3 regions of the Micromonospora sp. NPDC047753 genome follow, and region 3 is predicted to be linked to each of the others. Evidence: riboswitches for the same ligand, from Rfam matches in the RefSeq annotation. Region 3 holds a riboswitch; each other region holds the start of a gene.

Region 1 (6,408 bases), on a different contig from region 3:
TGCGCACCGCCGGCGGTCTGGAGATCCGGACGGCCAACCTGCCGGTTCGCGCCTGGACGCCGCTGATCGCCGACCGGCTCGGCACGGCCCTGCTCGGGCTGCTCGCCGCCCTGGCGCTCGCCGCCGCGCTCGCCCTGCCGGCCGGTGTGGCCCTGGCCGCCAGCCTGCTGGTCGGGGCGGGCGCCGGTGCGGTCGCGCTGGACCTGGCCCGGCGACGGTTCCGGCCACGCGCAGGTGGCGGGTCGGTGGCCGCCGCGCTGCGCCGGCACCAGCCGGAGTTCCTGCTCTACTTCTCCGCGCCTCCCGGCTCGGAATACCAGGTCACCATGTGGCTGCCGTACCTGGAACGGATCGGCCGACCGTTCCTGGTCGTGCTGCGTGAGCCGGAGTTCCTGGCCCCGATCGCGGCGGCCACCGACGCGCCGGTGGTCTACTGCCCCACCCTGGCGGCGATGGACCAGGCGTTGGTGCCGAGCCTACGGGCGGCGTTCTACGTCAACCACGGTGCGAAGAACAGCCACTGCGTCCGCTTCACCCAGCTCACCCACATCCAGCTGCACCACGGCGACAGCGACAAGGCGCCGAGCGCCAACCCGGTGTCGGGGATCTTCGACCGGATCTTCGTGGCCGGGCAGGCGGCGATCGACAGGTACGCCCGCGCCGGAGTGCAGATCCCGGCCGACAAGTTCGTCGTGGTGGGTCGTCCACAGGTCGAGTCGATCGAGGTGCGCCCGGAGCCCGCACGAGGGTTGGCGCACCCGACGGTGCTCTACACGCCGACCTGGACCGGGCACCACGCCGACGCCGACTACTGCTCGCTACCGGTGGCCGAAGGCCTGCTGCGCCGACTGTTGGAACGCGGCGCGACGGTGATCCTGCGAGCCCACCCGTACACCACGCAGAACCCGGCCTCGGCCCGGCAACTGGGCCGCCTGACCGAACTGCTCGTCGCTGACCGGGCCCGCACCGGCCGTCAGCACATGGTCGGCGCGGCGGCTCGGGAGCTGAGCCTGACCGAGTGCGTCAACTCCGCCGACGCGCTGGTCTCCGACGTGTCCGGAGTGATCTCGGACTTCCTCTACTCCGGCAAGCCGTACGCGGTCACCGACATGGGCGACGAGGGCGACCGGTTCGTGGAGCGGTTCCCGCTGGCCGGGTCGGGTTACGTGCTGCGTCGGGACATGTCCAACGTGGACGAGGTGCTGACCGCCCTGCTGGACACCGACCCGCTGGCCGAGGCCCGCTGGGCCACCCGCCGCCGCTACCTGGGTGACTTCCCGGCCGAGTCGTACGCCGAGGCGTTCCTGGCCGCCGCCCGCCGGGAGCTGGCGCCGGCCGAGACGCTCACCGCGACCGCACCGGCATAGCCGCTCAGCGGTACGGGTCCAGCAGCGCCAGCACCGCCGCCGGGTCCTCCACGTGCGCGTTGTGTCCGAGACCGGGCAGCGTGGCGACCGGTACGCCGTACTCCTTGAGCTGTTCGTCGGTGACCATCGGGTCGTTCTCCCCGCGCGCCAGCACCACCGGCACGTCGGTCGCCGCCAGCAGCGCGGCCAGATCGGGCTCGCCGACGGCGAAGGCGGCCGGGTCCATGGCGAGGCGCCACCGGCCGTCGACCTGGCGCAGCCCGGCTTCCACCACCGGGTGGTCCGGCGGGACCAGACCGGTGAGCCCGGCGACCCGCAGGTAGCGGCGAGCCGCCTCGGTGCGGGTGGCGAACCAGCTCACCGGTCGGACGGCGACCTCGGCGGCGCGGGTCAGCTCGGCGGGTGACCAGAGTGCCTTGATGCCCAGCCCGACCACGGCGTCCACCGGCGTTCCGGCGTCGCGGGCGGCCAGCGCCAGGCCGACCACCCCACCCAGCGAATGCCCGAGCACGACCAGCCGGTCGTCGGGGACGAGGGCCCGCGCGATCTGCTGAGCGAAGCCCGCGAAGGAGTACGAGGGCAGCGGCGACGCCCAGCCGTGGCCGGCGAGGTCCGGTGCCAGCCACCGCCCGGGCCAGTGCTGCTCAAGGTACGGGGCCCAGGGCAACCACACGTCCCCGGTCGTTCCCATGCCGTGCAGCAGCAGCAGGACCGGCCCGCGGCCGGTGTGACCACCCGTTTCATCCACCACGGCCGCAGTCTCCCACGGTTCACGGTCGGGTACGAGGGCCGTCGATGGCGGGCCGGGCGGACAAACGCCGCGGGCGCCGGCCCCTTGTGGGAGACGGCGCCCGCGGCGGTCAGGGTGCCCGGGTCAGGCGGAGTAGCCCCGGCTGGTGATCCAGTTGGCCAGGTCGATCGTGGTGATCCAGTACGACGGGTCGGCCGGGTTCGCCGAGTCGGCGATCCGCACGGTGCGACCGTTGTCCTTGTAGCCCACCACGGCGATGTAGTGCCCACCGCCGTAGGAGTGCCACCCGCCGTTGGTGTCGACGGCGTCCCCGACGACGTTGGCCACCACGCCCCGGCCGTCGGTGACGGCCTTCACCACGTCGGCCTGGAGCCGGTCCATCTGGGCCGGGCTGGGCGCACCGGGGAACATCCGGGTCCGGTACGGGGAGCCCTTCACCTCGGCGTTGAGCACCCGGGTGGTGTCCTCGGCCGAGTTGGTTCCCATCTCGGTGGTGCCCAGCTCGGCGCCGAGCTCCTCCTGGGTGCGGTCGATGCCGGCGGCGCTGAGCGCGTTCCGGGTGGCCGCCGGGCCGCAGTTGTAGTAGGTGTTCTGCGCCTCGTAGTCGTAGTCGAGCACCTTCGTCGCGGGGGGCTTCGGCGGCGTCGGCTTACGGGTGAGGTCGGGGTTGCTCTTGGCCTTGGCGGCGGGCGACGCGGCGCTGGTGGCCGGGGCGGCCGTGGTCGGCGCGGCGCTGGCCGAGGGGGACGCGTCCCGAGCCTCACCGCGGGAGGCGGCGACGTCGCTGCGCATCTCGGCGACGGTGGTCGCGGTGCGCTGGCCGGCCGGGGCGTCGTCGGCAGTGGTGAGCAGGGCGCCGGTGGTGGTGGCGATCGCGAGGGCTGCGGCGGAGGCGGCGACGATCTGGTACGGGCGCTCGGTGGCGAGGCGACGGAGCTGGCGCTGCAGGGTGTGCTTCACGGGGTCCTCCACGGATCGGGGGGAGAGCGGCACACCGGGGCCGGACCGGTATCCGGGCAGGCGCCAGCGCGCGGACCGTGGTCCGCGGGTGTGAACCGCTCAGGGGAACGCCCGGATCGGCCGGGCGGGAAAGGCGATGACCCGGGGGTCAGCTCACCGTCACGCGACGAATGAGCGGGTGCACCGCCGCGCCGTGGAGGCGAGGGAACAACCGAGGGGTGGAAAGGTGCTGCACGAGGATGGGACTCCTTCCGACACCGCCTACCGGGTTAGCTGACGGATTCGGGCGGGAAGACGCCCTACCGCGGGCCGTGGCTCGCGGATTCACCCCGGACTTACTGGTGGGTCCCCGGTTCGTTGATCACGATTAAGCGGGTCGATGCGGCGTCGCGTCTTGCGATCGGTTACCGCACCGGACGGGACGACACTACTGGCGTCTCAACGCCCTGCCAAGCCAGGTTCACCTGCGTAAACCCCAATTGGCGCCACAATTTCTGCGCGTAATGCCGATGATGTGACTCGATGGGACAACCAGTTACGGCGACGCCTACGGGCGACAACCGGACAGGCCGCAAAGAACGCGGCCACAATCGCGGGAACAATCCCGTCGATCGCGCCGGACGTCCGATTTTGCGATTGGGTGACCGGCCTCACATAACGGATTGGGCTCAACCCACCCGGGCCGGGCGCCACAGTGCCACGACGGCGGGACGCAACGCCCCGGCGACCGTGCGGCGGGCGGGGACCGGGGTCGGGCGGAGCCGGGCCGCCGCCGCGTACGCCTCCTCGGCGAGGGCACGGGCCGACTCGGCGGCCAACTCCGCGTCGCGCCAGGCGACCCGCTCACGATCGGCGGCCACCTGGTAGTCGGTCGACCGCGCATCCCGGATCACCCGGCTGATCAGCACCTCCTGCTCGACCGGGTGTCGCCGGGGATCCCAGCCGCGCCGGTGCCCGAACACGTCGCCGAGCTGCGCCATGGTCAGGTCGCCCCGCCAGTACGCCGCCATCGCCGCCCGGTGCAGATAACGTTCCCGGGCGGCGTACTCGGCGGGGGTGTGCGGGGTCTGCGGGGTGGGCAGTGCCCCCGCGCCAGCGAAGCGACGCGCGGCGGCGTCCGCCTCGTCGTACCCGATCCAGGCCTGCTCCAGCTGTTCCTGAGCGGCCAGCCAGGCGGCACGCCGCCGCTTGGCCGTGGTGGCCGCGCGGGCCGCGGCAACGGCCACCTCCTCGGCGTAGCGGCGCCTGTCGACGGCCTCGGCGGCGGCCAACTCCTGGGCAGTGGGCCCGGCCGGGACCGGGTCGCCAGTCGGCCGGGCCCGTTCGGGGCGGGCGGCCAGCACGGTGAGCAGGCCCAGCGTCAGCAGGAACAGCGTCGACCAGATGGCGGCGGCCCGCGGCACCTCGGTCACGAACTGGTAGAAGACGACGGTCTCCATGGTCGGCACCTCGGGGAGAGAGCAGTGCGATGGAAAGCCGCGCCGACCAGCGGGCCACGGCGGGCTACGGGTCGGCGGGTCAGGGAGCGGGTGGGTCGACAGGGCGCGGCGGCGGGACGGTCGTCCCGGTGGCTCAGCGCCCGGGTGGGGCCCGGGAAGCCCGACCGCTCGCACGGTCGGCGAGGAGCAGCCGGTCAGATTCGGCCGCGCTGGCCGGCGGCACGCCGGCCGCGATGGTGCCCTGATCGCCGGGGAGCGCCACCGGCGCGTCGACCGACCAGGTCGGGACCGACTCCTCGGTGGCTTTCGCCGGGGCCGGACGGGCTGCGCTGTGTGCCCCCGACCCGATGGCGTCGGCACCATCGTCGCCCTGCGCACGGCCGGCGTTGATGACGGTTGACCCCGTTGGCGCGGCGTGTCGGCAGGAGGCCGCCAGCGAACCGGCGACAGTGGTCGGCACCACGCTCGACGTGGGCCCCGTGCCGGGCGTCGACGTGGCGGCCGTGGCCGGGCCTGCGCCGAGCGCCAGGGCCGCGACGACGGCGAGGCTGGTCAGCACCCGAGTCGCCCAGCGCGCCACCCACCACAGCGGACAGGTGAACGCGACCGGAAGCACGTCCCCACGCTACGCCTCGCGCCGACCCGGGCGCATCGACCACGGGCGTGTCGGATCACGCCGCGCCGACCCCTTTGACCAGGGTGGACGCCGTCAGCGCAGGTCGACGTACGGTGATCGACCGCCGGCCTGACCGACCTCGCGGGCAGGTCCGTCGACCTCGCCGCGGGCGATGCTCGCGGGGTCTCGCGCGTCGTCGTCGCCGGCCGTGCGTTGTCGCGGGACGGGTGCTGGACGATCCGCGCGGCGCGGCGCGAGCCGGCGCATCATCGGGGTTTCGACGAAGCGGTGCAGCAACCCGGCGAGGATCAGGTTCGCCGCCAGGAAACCGAGCACCACGGCCGGGCCACGCCAGCCTCCGAAGCCGATCCCCCAGGTTCCGCTCCAACGCAGCACGCTCGTCATCACCAGCACGTGCACCAGGTAGAAGGCGAACGAGACCTCACCGAGCCAGACCAGCGGCCGGGACCGCCACGGCGAGCGCCGACCCCGCACGTCCGCGTCCGCGGCGGCGGTGATCACCAACAGGTACGCGACCGCGAGCAGCGTGGTCCACAGCTCGGCGCGGATCCACTGCGCGGCCACCACCCAGGTGACCAGGAAGATCCCGCTGGCCACTGTCAGTTTGGGACCGCGCCAGAGCCCCCGGCGCATCAACTCGGCCGCCACCGCGCCCAACCAGAACTCCAGCGACCGCACCGGCGGGAAGATCTGGGTGAACCACCAGCGGCTCACCTCCGGCACCAACTCCTGCGCCGGCCAGAGGGCGAGGATCAGCAGCGGCAGCGCGACGATCAGCGCCCAGAGCAGCTTCGGCCGGGCCCGGCGCAGCAGCGGCAGCGCCAGCGGCAGGCAGAGGTAGAAGAAGAACTCGCAGGACAGCGACCAGCTGACGGTGTTGATGCTGTAGAACCAGCCCGGGCGGGGGTCCCACGCCTGCAACAGCAGCAGGTTCTCCAACGCCGCCGCCGGCAGGACCGGGTCGGCGAACCACCAGGCGACCACCAGCGTCGCCACGAACAGCACCAGGTGGTTCGGGTAGATCTTGGCGATCCGTCGCCGCCAGAACGTACGCCGCGAGTCGCCCTCGCGGGCCGACCAGACCAGCACGAAACCGCTGAGGATGAAGAAGAACTGCACCCCGGAGAGACCGAGGGTGAACAGCGCGTCGATGACGGCCTTGTAGTCCGGCTCGGCGATGATCCGCATGGTGCCGGCGTGGAAGCCGAAGACCAGCAGAGCGGCGATCCACCGCAGCCCGGTCAGCGAGGGCAG
Region 2 (6,408 bases), on a different contig from region 3:
GCCACGGCGCGATTGGCGTGGTGTCATGGCGGGTAGCCGGTGTTACCGCCGGGTATCCCGGTGCTGGTGATACTGGCGGCCCTGGGGAGGTGGCGATGCCGGAGCGGTTCGAGGTCGGCCTGCCGGACGGTGTACGGCTCAACGTCGAGGCGACGGGTCCGACGGACGCCCAGGTCACCGCCATCCTGCTGCACGGCTGGACGCTGGACCGGCGCGCCTGGCACCGGCAGGTCGAGGCGCTCACCGCGCCGCAGTTCGGCGATGCGGTGCGGGTGGTCGCCTACGACGCGCGGGGGCACGGCCGGTCCAGCTGCATGGCGCTGCCCACGGCCACCCTGGCCCAGTTGGGTGACGACCTGGCCGCGGTCATCGACGCGGTCGCCCCGAGCGGCCCGGTGGTGCTGGTCGGGCACTCGATGGGCGGCATGACGATCATGGAGTACGCCCACCGCCACCCCGCGCACTTCGCCGCCCGTACCGCCGGCCTGGTCTTCGTCTCGACCACCGCCGAGGGGCACACGCACACCGTCTACGGGCTCTCGCCGCGGATCGCCCGGTTGATCCGGCTGGCCGAGACGACCGGCGCCGGTGTGCTGGCCCGGTGTGGCTCGTGGCGTGCTCCCCGGGCACTGCTGAACGCGCTGCGACCGAGCATCCGGTGGATGCTCTTCGGTGACCGCTGCGAGCCGGCCGACATCCGCCTGGTGACGTCGGCGGTGGCCCGGGCCTCGCTGCGTTCGATCGGCGGGTTCCGCGCCTCCATCGGCACCCAGCACCGCCTGGACACCCTCGCCGCGTTGGCCCACCTGCCGGCCGCCGCCCTGGTCGGCGACCGGGACCGGCTGACCCCACCGCCGTGCGCCGAGTCGATCGCGGCGGCTCTGCCGGCCACCGAGCTGACCGTCTGCCCAGGTGCCGGGCACATGCTGATGATGGAACGCCCGGACGAGGTGAACGCCGCGCTCACCGGCGTCGTACGACGGGCGATCGCCGAATCGTCGCCGGCCCACCTCGGCGCGTCACCGCCGGCCCACCGTGGCGCGGCCCCCGCCGAGACGGGTGCCTGAGCACGTTCGCGCACCTCGGGCGCGGCGGGTCCGCTCCGGGGCCGTACTCTTCTCCGTTGGCCCGCGCGGTTTCCGCCGCCTGCCGGCGACCTCTGAAGGAGCGTGCGTTGACCGACCAGACCGGCCTGGAGCAGGAGATCGCCGTCGAGCAACGACACCTCGACCGGGTGTACGCCCGACTGGCCGAGCTGCGGCAGTCGGCCGTACGCGCCGAGCGTGACGGCTACCGGATGGCCCGGGTGGGCACGCACGGCGCACTGGTCGAGCGCGACGCGATGGTCTTCCACGCCGCGCAGCGGCGGCACACCCTGGACGCCGAGCACGAGGGGCTGGTCTTCGGCCGACTGGACCTGCGCGACCGTCAGGTGCTGCACGTCGGGCGACTGGGGATCCGCGACGAGAACGCCGTCACGCTTGTCGTCGACTGGCGCGCGCCGGCCGCCGCCGCCTTCTACCAGGCCACCCCGGCGCAAGCGCTGGACGTGGTGCGGCGGCGCACGATCCAGTCCCGCGCCGAGCGGGTGACCCGGATCGAGGACGAGTTGCTGGACCCGACCGCCGCCCCCGAGGGGATGACGGTCGTCGGTGACGGCGCGTTGCTGGCCACCCTGTCCAAGGCCACCGGCCGGGGCATGCGGGACATCGTGGCGACCATCCAGCGGGAGCAGGACGAGGCGATCCGCTCGCCCGGCTCCGGGGTGACGATCGTCGCGGGCGGCCCCGGCACCGGCAAGACCGCTGTCGCCCTGCACCGGGCCGCGTTCCTGCTCTACTCCGACCGCAGCCGCTACGCCGGCGGCGGCATCCTGGTGGTCGGCCCGTCGTCGGTGTTCGTCGAGTACATCGGCTCCGTACTGCCGTCGCTCGGTGAGGACACCGCGACCCTGCACTCGCTGGGCACCCTCTTCCCGGGGATGACGGCCACCCGCCCCGACCCGCCCGAGGTGGCGGCGGTGAAGGGCTCGCTGCGGATGCGTCGGGTGCTGGAGCGGGCGGCCCGCGACGCGGTGCCGGGCGGCCCGGGTGAGCTGCGGCTGCTCTACCGGGGCACGCTGCTGCGGTTGGACCGGGTCGCGCTGGACCGGGTCCGGGACCGTGCGCTGCAACGCGGGGCACGGCGCAACGAGGTGCGCCGGGCCGGTTTCGACGGGGTGTTCGCCGCGCTCTGGGCGCAGGCCCGTGAGCTGAGCAGCGGTCGGCTGCCGGAGCAACCGGCCTTCGAGGCGGAGATCGCCGAGCGGTCGGAGTTCCGGGAGTTCCTCAAGGCGTGGTGGCCTCGGCTGCACCCCCGGCACGTGCTCGGCTGGCTGGCGCAGCCGGACCGGCTGCGCCGGTACGCCGGGGGGATCCTCTCCTCGGCGGAGATCCGGCTGCTCAACGCCGCGTACCGGAACCTGGACTCGGCCGGGCTGACCATCGCCGACGTGGCACTGCTGGACGAGTTGGACGCGCTGCTCGGCAAGCCCGCGCAGCCGGCCCGCGCGCGACGCGACCCGTTCCAGCTCGCCGGCGGCGTCCGTGAGCTGAGCACCCTCGGTGAACGGCAACGGGCCGCCCGCGCGGCGGCCCGGGAGCGCCCGGAGGACTACCGGGACTACGCGCACGTGGTGGTGGACGAGGCACAGGACGTCTCACCGATGCAGTGGCGGATGATCGGTCGACGCGGCCGACTGGCCTCCTGGACCGTGGTGGGCGACCCCGCGCAGACCGCGTGGACCGGCGACCCGGAGGAGCTGACCCGGGCCCGCGACCAGGCGCTGGGCCGGCGTAAGCGACACGACTTCACGCTCACCACCAACTACCGCAACTCGGCGGAGATCTTCGCGGTGGCGGCGGCGGAGATCCGGCGGCTCTACCCGGACCTGCCGCTGCCGACCGCCGTCCGCTCCACCGGGGTCGAGCCGGTGGAGCTGGTGGTGCCCGCGACGGGCTTGGAGACCGCGACCGTGGAGGCCGCCGCCGGCCTGCTGGCCGAGGTGGAGGGCACGGTCGGGGTGATCACGCCGGTCCCCCGCCGGGACGAGGTCGCCGGTTGGCTGGGCGCGCTCGGCGCGCCCAGGTTGCAGGTGGTGACCAGCCTGGAGGCCAAGGGCATGGAGTACGACGGGGTGGTGCTGGTCGCCCCGAGCGAGATCCGGGCGGATCCGGGCGCCGGGGTGCGCACCCTGTATGTGGCGCTCTCCCGGGCCACCCAGCGTCTCACCACCATCGACCCGACCGGCTGACGTGTGCGGACTGCCGCCGGCGGAACGCCCTGCCCGTACACTTGCATACATAGCGATGTGAACATACATTTGACCGGGTCCCGACCAGCGGCGGAAGGTGGTTCTCGTGGGCGCAGGTCATGACCACCACCATGGGTCCGTCGCCAATGCCGCACACCAGCACCGAGGTCGGCTCTGGGCGGCCTTCGGGTTGCTCGCCACCCTGATGCTGGTCGAAGCGGTGGTCGCACTGCACACCGGCTCGCTCGCCCTGCTCTCCGACGCCGGGCACATGTTCACCGACGTGCTCGGCATCGGGATGGCGCTCGCCGCCATCACGGCGACCCGGCGGGCCACCGTCGACCCGCAGCGCACCTTCGGGCTCTACCGGCTCGAGGTGCTCGCCGCGCTGGCCAACGCCGTCCTGCTCTCCGGCGTCGCGATCTACGTGGTGGTCGAGGCGATCCGCCGCTTCGGTGACCCGCATGAGGTCATCGCCGGCCCGATGCTCGTGGTGGCCGTGCTCGGCCTGCTCGCGAACATCGCCGCGTTCGCGCTGCTGCGCGCCGGAGCCAAGGAGAGCATCAACCTCCAGGGCGCCTACCTCGAGGTGCTCGGTGACCTGCTCGGCTCGGTCGGCGTCATCGGCGCGGCGCTGCTCATCACCGTCACGGACTGGTGGTGGGCCGACCCTCTGGTCGCGGTCGCCATCGGCGTGTTCATCCTGCCGCGCACCTGGCGGCTGGCCCGCGCCGCCATCCGCATCCTGGTGCAGGCCGCCCCGGAGCACCTCCAGGTGACCGCCGTGCACGACCGGCTCGCCGCCGTCCCCGGTGTCGTCGAGGTGCACGACCTGCACGTCTGGACGCTCACCTCGGGCATGGAGGTGGCCTCCGCCCACCTGACCATGGCACCGGGCGCGGAGGTCGGCGCGGTCCTCACCGCGGCACGTGCGGCCCTGCACGACGACTTCCGCATCGAACACGCGACCTTGCAGATCGAGCCCGGCGCCGCTTCTGGAGCCTGCGGCTCCATCGAATGGTGACCGATTCGTAGACTTCCGTGGTGACGCACGCACCGTCCGTCACATCGGCTGCAGCGGCCCCACCCGCACCGGTAGGCTCGGTCCCGGCCGTCACCAGGCGGCGCCCTCCCGGCGCCGGTGGCGGTCGCCGCCTAATCGCCCAACTGGGCGAACCGGGGAACCATGTTCCTGGGGTGTATCCGCGTCAGCGGTAGGGATCTTCCGTCCCGAACCCGTCAGCTAACCCGGTCGGCGGCTGACGGAAGGACATGCGCAGTGGCACCAGCACGACCACCCGCCGCCCGACTGGCGGCCCTGATCGTCGCGATGTTCGCCCTCGGCGTCGCGCTTCCGGCCGGCACCGCCTCGGCCGCACCCCCGACCGGCCTGCGGGCCGCCGCACCCGACTCCGACGAGGAGGGCGGCACCCCGGCGTTGCGGGCCCAGCTCGATGCGGCCAGCAAGGGCTACCTGGACGCGAAGCGCGCCCTGGACACCTCAGTGCAACGACAGAAGCAGCTCGGCACCCAGTTGAAGACCATCGAGGTCGAGATCGACCAGCGCAACGGCAAGGTCGGCGAGATCGCCGAGGTCGCCTACCGCACCGGCCGGCTCGGTGCGGTGTCGGCGCTGCTCAACAGCAACACCCCGGAAGGCTTCATGGACCGGGCGGCCGCGCTGGACGCGGTGGCGGCCAACGAGGACCGGGTGCTGCGCGACCTGCTGGACACCAAGGACAAGGCCAACCGCACCCGGGTCGCCCTGGACGGCGAGATCAACGAACAGCGCAAGCAGGTCGCGGTGATGGCCAAGCGCAAGGAGCAGGCCGAACGGGCCCTGACCGTGGCCACCACGCCCAAGCCGCAGACCACCGCCGACGCCGGCTCCAACCGCGGCACCTCCAGCGCCAACGCGAAGGCCGCACCACGCAACTCCGACGGCTCCTGGCCCTCCGAGTCGTGCAGCGTCAACGACCCCACGCCGGCCAACGGCTGCATCACCCCGCGCACCCTGCACGCGCTCAACCAGGCCAAGGCCGCGGGATTCACCCGGTACGTCTCGTGCCACCGCCCCAGCGGCTCGGGTGAACACCCGAAGGGCCGGGCCTGCGACTTCGCGGCGCAGAAGAACGGCTTCGGCGGCGACGCCACCGGCGGCGACAAGACGTACGGCAACAACCTGGCCGCGTACTTCATCCGCAACGCGGACCGGCTCGCCGTGCTCTACGTGATCTGGTACAGGCAGATCTGGCTGCCCAGCAGCGGGTGGAAGTCGTACAGCGGGGCGGGCGGCGACCCGTCCAGCGACCACACCAACCACGTACACCTGTCGGTCTACTGACCCACGCGTCGTGATGCCTGTGAGCCGCTGATGGCTCACAGGCATCACGTGCGTCCGGGGCCGGGCTACGTCACCGGGCGTACCCCTGATGTCGTCGCTCGTCGGACGACCCGGCCGTGGCCGGCGGGCAGCATCGCGGTATGCCTCGGATCCGACCCACCACCCGCAAGGCGCTGCTCACCCTGCACCTCGTCACCTCGCTCGGCTGGCTCGGTGCCGACCTGGTGCTGCTCACCCTCGGCGTCGCCGTGCAGCGGGGCGCCGACCCGGCGGTGGTCTATCCGGTCACGGCCCTGGTCGGCACGGTGCTGTTCGCGCCGCTGAGCGTCCTGGTCTGGCTGATCGGAGTCGCCAGCTCGCTGCTCACCCCATGGGGCCTGCTGCGCCACCGCTGGGTGCTGGTCAAGCTCGTGCTCACCACGGTGATGGTCGGGCTGGTGCTGTTCCTGCTCACCCCGAATCTGCGTCACGCCGGAGCGGTCGGCGCCGCCCTGCCCGCCCGCGATCGCGCTGACCTGGTCATCGCGCCGGCGGTGTCGACCAGCCTGATGGTCATCGCGACAGTGCTCTCCACCTACAAGCCGTGGGGCCGACGTCCCACCACCCGCCCGACCCGCAACAGCACGCCAACCCCGATCTAACGCCCCCACACCCCGCCCAGCCCGCCCGACGCGCCCGCCCTACGCGCCCGCCCTACGCGCCCGCGATCTTGCACTTGCTGCGCCGACATATGGCTTCATCCCACTGATATCGACAGCCGAAAGTGCAAGAT
Region 3 (6,408 bases):
GACCTCGGCTGCGACGTCACGCAGCCGGGCGGTCGGATCGCGGGCGATGGCCAGCAGGACGTGCCCGTGATTGGTGAGGAACGTCCAGTTCCGCCCACTGCCGGTGTCGCCTGTCACCGTGCTCGCCATCGTGTGACCGCCCTTCCGGATGTCCGTCTGCCCTCGCGAGAGTCTGGTCCGCCCCGCCCCGGGAAGGTTGCCCAGGGTGTGGCCGGAGTCAACGTATGAAATCTAAATCACGCATACCTTGACGCATCTTACGGTGCGTGTGACGGTGGAGCACGAGCCAGCGCCCGCCGCCCGGCCGGCGGAGAGCCGGTTTGACCAGGTCAGATGCGTCGAGACGAGGTGCGGGATGAGTCATACCGGGAGCTCCGGCGGTCAGCCGGGTCCGCAGCGGACCACCGACGGGGCCACCGCGCTCAGTGAGCCGACCCGGGCGTACGCCGAACTGGTCGCCGGCAACCGGCGCTTCGTCGATGGTGCCCCACGCCACCCCAACCAGGATGCCGGGCACCGGGCCGCGGTGGCCGACGGGCAACACCCGTTCGCGGTGATCGTCGGCTGCTCCGACTCGCGGCTGGCTGCCGAGATCATCTTCGACCGGGGCCTGGGCGACCTGTTCGTGGTTCGCACCGCCGGGCACACCGCCGGCCCCGAGGTGCTCGGCAGCGTCGAGTACGCGGTGACAGTGCTCGGCACCCCGCTGGTGGTGGTGCTCGGTCACGACTCCTGCGGTGCGGTGCAGGCCGCCCGGGAGTCCGCCGCGACCGGCACCGCGCCGAGTGGCCATCTGCGCGCCGTGGTCGACGCCGTGCTGCCCAGCCTGCGCCGGGCCGCGGACGAGGGCGTGGACGACATCGACGGCATCGTCGACATCCACATCGCACAGACCGTCGAGACGCTGCTCGGGCAGTCGCCCGTGCTGGCCGACGAGGTGGCGCGGGGGCGGTGCGCGGTGGTGGGCGTGTCCTACCGGCTGGCAGCCGGAGCGGTACGCCAGGTGGCCGCCGTGCCGGCCGGCTTCGCGACCCCGGCCGAATCGACCGACCCGGCCGCGCCTGCCACCGTCTGACGCGACGAGGGCCGCTCCGCGTCACGCGGAACGGCCCTCGACGGGGATCGGGCGGGTCAGAGCAGCGACATGTGAACGTGGTCGGTGTGGTTCGACGGCCCGCTGTACGAACTCCAGCCGGTGGCCGGGAACCAGATCTGCCGGTTCCAGATCACGTAGTAGATGCCGAGCCGGTCGGCGTTTCGGATGAGGAACGCGGCGACGTTGTTGCCGTACGTCCGGGTGTCGTTGTTGTGCCACGGGGAGAACCCGCTCTTCTGTAGCGACCAGTCGCAGGCGCGGCCCTTCGGGTGCTCCCACGGCCCGCCGGGGCGGTAGCAGCCGACGAACCGGTTGAAGCCGGCCGCCTTGACCTCCTTGTACGCGTGCAGCGTGCGCGGCGTGACGCAGCCGGACGTGGTGGGGTCTTTCTCGCTGCACGACTGGGGCTTCCAGTCGCCGTCGGCCGTGCGACCCGGGCCGATCTTCGCGACCTTGGAGGTGGCATCCACCAGGCCGCCGGTGAAACCCTTGCCGCCGACGAGGGAGAGCGCCTTGTCGGCCTCGCTCTTGCGCTTCGCCATCAGGGCGGTCTGCTTCTGCTGCTCGCGTACCTCGGTGTCGAGGGCCAGCTTGGCCTGCTCGGCGCGGGCCTTCACCTCGTTGACCTCGGAGAGCTTCTTCTCGTTGACCATGTTGATCTCGTCGAGCAGCCCGGCGCGCTGGACGAACGAGTCGGGCGCGTCGCTCTCCAGCAGCATCGCGACCGCGCCGATCCGGCCGGTCCGGTACGCCTGGGCGGCGATCTGCCCGACCTGCGGGGCCAACGCGTCCAGTTCGGCCTTGGCGCGGTTGACCTCCGCCGCCAACTCGCTCTGCCGCTTCTTGGACTTGTCCAGCTTGGACTTCGCGGCGGAATAGTCACGGTTGGCCTGCTCGATGACGTCGTTGAGCAGCTTGGGCTCGCCGTCCTCCTCGTGCCCGGACGGTGTGGGGTTCGTCGGGGCGGCGTGCGCCGGGAACGGCCCGGCGAACACGGTCAGTGCGGCGATCACGGCCACCACGGGTGTCAACCAGCGGCGTAGGGGTGCCGTCACAATGTTCCCTTCCGTCGACCGCCGACCGGGTTAGCTGACGGGTTCGGGGCGGAAGTGGCCCCTACCGCTGACGCGGATTCACCCCAGGTACCTGGGTCCCCGGCTCGCCGGTTGGCGATTGGGCGGTGGCACCGCAGGCGCCGCTTCGCGCCTTCATCGGTAACCGGCAGCGAGGTTACCCGAGAGTCGACCGGCTGAGCTATGCCTGGATGCCGACCAAAAGCGTCATTTCGCCATAGCGTTGAGTGACCAGTGACGCGGTTCTCAGGGTGGATGCCCGATCTGGTCACGCTGAGGAGTGTCACCATGCCGTATCCGTGCTCCTGTTCGACTCCGGCCACCGGTCGGTGGCCTCGGATGGGGGTGCGGTCCGCGTCCGGTCCGGCTCGTCGGAGCCGGCCGTTCGCGGTGAGCTGAGTGCGGCCAGTGCCTCGCTGCGGTCCGGCTGGGGCCGGGGCGCGGGAGCGTCGGAGGGAGCCGTGGCATAGGTACCCCCGGCCGCGGTCACCACAGCGGCCAGCCCGGTGGTCAGCGGCACGGCGGCGATCAGGCCGAGGGTGGCGACCGCGCTGCGGACGATCTCCTGCGCGAGGAACTCACTGGTGAGGATCTGCCCGATCGGCCGCGAGTCGGCGGTGAGCAGGAGCAGCAGGGGCAGTGACGCGCCCGCGTACGCCAGCACGATGGTGTTGACAGTGGAGGCGATGTGCGCGCGGCCGACCCGGGTGGCGGCACGGTACAGCTGCAACCGGGTCAGCCCGGGGTTGGCGTTCGCCAGTTCGGTGACGGTGGCCGCCTGGGTGACCGTCACGTCGTCGAGCACCCCGAGCGAACCGATGATGATGCCGGCGAGCAGCAGACCGTGCAGGTCCACGTCGCCCTGGAACATCGACAGGGTGGTGGCGTCCTCGCTGCCGAAGCCGGTGAGGTGGGTCGCGGCCGTGGCGATCGTGGCGAGCACGCCGGTCAGCACCAGGCTGCCCAGGGTGCCGAGCACCGCGACCGACGTCTGTGCGGTGACCCCGTGGGTCAGATAGAGCACCACGAACATGATCAGGGCCGCGCCGACCACCGCCACCAGCAGCGGTGACCTGCCCGCGCTGATGCCCGGCAGCACGAAGGTGAGCAGGATGGCGAAGCTGGCGGCCAGCCCGGCGAGCGCTGCCAGACCTCGCCACCGACCGAACGCGACGATCGCGGCCGCGAAGACCACCGCCAGCCACACCATCGGGGTGCCGCGTTGATGCTCGGCGATGTTCCAGTTGCTGACGGTGGGATCGATCGGATCGGCCAGTTCGACCAGGACGACCTCGTCGCCGACCTCGACCCGGGGTGCGCCGGGCCCGTCGGGCACCGGAGCCCGTACCTGCTGGCCGGCGGTCGGCCCGTCGTCCACCCGCACGTCGACGGTGCCGCACCGCCCATCGCCGACCCTCGGTGTGCCCTCGGGGACCGACGGCGCCGGCGGGCACGGCTCGCTCACCACCCGGGTGACAGTGCCGGGGTAGCGCGGCACGTCTGCACCACCATCGGTCTGCGGCGACCCGCCGCGCGGCCAGAGCAGCACCGCGGCCAGCACGGTGGCGACGAAGAGGGGTACCACAGTCACGACGAGGATCCGTCGCACCCGAGGCGGGGCGGACGGAGCGGGGTGAGTGTGGTCGGCGGCCAAGGTGAGACTCCCAACGGTCCGGTGCGGAATACGGGTCAGCGGGCCGGGCGGTTCACCGTTGCGGTGGAAACGCGGCGGACGGCGGGGCGGATCGCTGCCTGACGACCGCTTGATCACGGACGGTCAGTGCTCGGCCCGGTCGGCCGGGGGCACCGCCACGACGTGGCGGCGCCGGTGCCCGACTGTGCAGCGGCATTCGGAGGGCCATCGTGGGAGATGCTAGCCAGCCCCTCCGGGGGTTGCAGGTCGTGGCGGAGTGTCGGGCGGCCGAACCGCTCGCGCGGCGGTCTCCGGGGCGGCATGTTGGAGCCATGCCCGCTCCGTCACCGCCCCACCCCGACCGACCGCGACGCGCCGAACCCGTGCCGCACGACAAGCATTCCGGGCACGACAAGCACGCCGGACACGATCCGGCGATGTTCCGCCGCCGGTTCTGGGTCTGCCTGGTGTTGACCGTCCCGGTGGTGCTGACGAGTCATCTCGTGTCGGGCCGGCTGGGCCTGACCGGGGACGTCGTCCCCGGTCGGGGCTGGGTGGGCCCGGTGCTCGGCTCGGTGGTGTTCTGGTGGGGCGGTTGGCCGTTCCTGGTCGGTGCGGTCCGGGAGGTCCGGGACCGGGTGCCCGGGATGATGCTGCTGGTCGCGATGGCGATCACCGTCGCGTACGCCGCGTCCCTGGCGACCAGCGTCGGCGTCTTCGACCTGGACTTCTGGTGGGAGTTGGCCGCGCTGGTCACCATCATGCTGCTCGGGCACTGGCAGGAGATGAAAGCCATCGGACAGGCCCGGGGAGCGCTGGCGGCGCTGGCCGCGCTGTTGCCGGACGAGGCCGAACGGGTGGCGGCGGACGGGCGGGTCGAGGCCGTGCCGGTGACCGGTCTGCGGATCGACGACGTGGTGCTGGTCCGGCCGGGGGGTCGGGTGCCGGCGGACGGCCGTGTCGTCGAGGGCGGCACCGAGCTGGACGAGTCGATGATCACCGGGGAGTCGCGGCCGGTCGCCCGGTCGACTGGCGACCGGGTGGTGGCCGGCACCGTCGCCACCGACTCGGCGATCCGGGTGCGCGTCGAGGCGTTGGGTGAGCAGACCGCCCTCGCCGGCATCCAGCGGATGGTCGCGCAGGCCCAGGCTTCCGGTGGACGGGCCCAACTGTTGGCCGACCGGTTCGCCGCCGCGCTGTTCTACCTGGCCACCGGCACCGCCGTGCTGACCGTGCTGGTCTGGACCGCGCTCGGTCAGCCCGACGAGGCGGTGGTCCGTGCGGTCACCGTCCTGGTGATCGCCTGCCCGCACGCGCTGGGTCTCGCCATCCCGCTGGTCGTCGCGCTCTCCACCGCGCTCGCCGCACGGTCCGGGATTCTGGTCAAGGACCGGTTGGCCCTGGAGCGGATGCGGACCGTCGGCGCGGTGCTCTTCGACAAGACCGGCACGCTGACCCGGGGCGAGCACGGGGTGACCGACCTGGCGACGGCGTCCGGCGTCGAGCGGAGCGAGGTGCTGCGGATCGCGGCCGGCGTCGAGTCGGAGAGCGAACATCCGTTGGCCCGGGCGATAGTGGCGGCGGCCGGCCGTGGCGGCCCGGCCCGGGCAGCCGGGTTCCGGTCGCTGCCGGGCCGCGGTGTGAAGGCGACAATCGACGGTACGGAGTACGCGGTGGGCGGGCCGGCGCTGCTGCGCGAGCTGGGCCTTTCGCTCCCGGCGGAGCTGGAGGCCGCGACCGGGCGGTGGTCGGCGCGGGGTGCCGCGGTGTTGCACCTGGTGCGGCTGCCCGACGCCGTGCTCGGTGCGTTCGCGTTGACCGACGAGGTGCGTCCGGAGGCCCGGCGCGCTGTCGCCGAGTTGCGTGCCGAGGGTGTCCGAACCATCGCCATGATCACCGGTGACGCCCGGCCGGTGGCCGAGGCGGTCGCCGCCGACCTCGGCTTCCGGCCCGGCGTCGACGAGGTCTTCGCCGAGGTGCTGCCGTCGGAGAAGGACGATCGGGTGGCCGAGCTCCAGCGGCGGGGGTTGGTGGTGGCGATGGTCGGTGACGGGGTGAACGACGCGCCGGCACTGGCCCGGGCGGACGTGGGCATCGCGATCGGCGCGGGCACCGATGTGGCCATCGAGTCCGCCGGGGTGGTGCTGGCATCCTCGGACCCGCGCGGGGTGGGGGCCGTGGTCCGGCTGTCCCGGGCGTCGTACCGGAAGATGCGACAGAACCTGGCCTGGGCGGCCGGCTACAACGTGGTGGCGCTGCCGCTGGCCGCCGGGGTGCTGGCCTGGGCGGGTGTGGCGTTGAGCCCGGCGGTGGCCGCGGTGCTGATGTCGGCGTCCACGATCGTGGTGGCGCTCAACGCTCAGTTGCTGCGCCGGGTCCGTCTCGATCCCGCGCCGGACTGAGCGCGGTCAGCCGCGCTTCATGAGCCGGCCGACCGCCGCCATCATCTCGGTGGCCATCTCGTCGGCCCGACCCTCGGCGGCGCCCTCGTGCATGCAGTGCCGGGCGTGCCCGTCGAGCAGCCCGAGGGCCACCTTGTCGAGGGCGGCCTGGATGGCGGAGATCTGGGTGAGCACGTCGATGCAGTAGCGGTCGTCGTCGACCAT

What was found. Region 3 has a riboswitch for cyclic di-AMP ahead of ABZ749_RS08495 (hypothetical protein). Riboswitches for the same ligand answer to the same signal wherever they lie in the genome.
Region 1: linked by a shared signal. The riboswitch ahead of ABZ749_RS16290 (C39 family peptidase) and the one ahead of ABZ749_RS08495 (hypothetical protein) in region 3 are both predicted to bind cyclic di-AMP.
Region 2: linked by a shared signal. The riboswitch ahead of ABZ749_RS02100 (hypothetical protein) and the one ahead of ABZ749_RS08495 (hypothetical protein) in region 3 are both predicted to bind cyclic di-AMP.

Annotation. Positions count from the first base shown of each region.
Region 1 covers NZ_JBEYSL010000166.1:5,176-11,583, forward strand. Annotated here, with positions in the region: gene ABZ749_RS16280 (CDP-glycerol glycerophosphotransferase family protein) at 1-1,367, shown strand, start outside; gene ABZ749_RS16285 (alpha/beta fold hydrolase) at 1,372-2,118, opposite strand; gene ABZ749_RS16290 (C39 family peptidase) at 2,242-3,090, opposite strand; cyclic di-AMP (ydaO/yuaA leader) riboswitch at 3,322-3,462, opposite strand; gene ABZ749_RS16295 (hypothetical protein) at 3,747-4,517, opposite strand; gene ABZ749_RS16300 (hypothetical protein) at 4,651-5,133, opposite strand; gene ABZ749_RS16305 (acyltransferase) at 5,227-6,408, opposite strand, start outside.
Region 2 covers NZ_JBEYSL010000011.1:9,124-15,531, reverse strand. Annotated here, with positions in the region: gene ABZ749_RS02115 (alpha/beta hydrolase) at 96-1,067, shown strand; gene ABZ749_RS02110 (AAA family ATPase) at 1,175-3,292, shown strand; gene ABZ749_RS02105 (cation diffusion facilitator family transporter) at 3,399-4,316, shown strand; cyclic di-AMP (ydaO/yuaA leader) riboswitch at 4,435-4,566, shown strand; gene ABZ749_RS02100 (hypothetical protein) at 4,623-5,636, shown strand; gene ABZ749_RS02095 (hypothetical protein) at 5,777-6,277, shown strand.
Region 3 covers NZ_JBEYSL010000065.1:6,781-13,188, forward strand. Annotated here, with positions in the region: gene ABZ749_RS08485 (MarR family winged helix-turn-helix transcriptional regulator) at 1-129, opposite strand, end outside; gene ABZ749_RS08490 (carbonic anhydrase) at 356-1,075, shown strand; gene ABZ749_RS08495 (hypothetical protein) at 1,132-2,151, opposite strand; cyclic di-AMP (ydaO/yuaA leader) riboswitch at 2,156-2,286, opposite strand; gene ABZ749_RS08500 (YibE/F family protein) at 2,453-3,823, opposite strand; gene ABZ749_RS08505 (heavy metal translocating P-type ATPase) at 4,240-6,204, shown strand; gene ABZ749_RS08510 (metal-sensitive transcriptional regulator) at 6,211-6,408, opposite strand, start outside.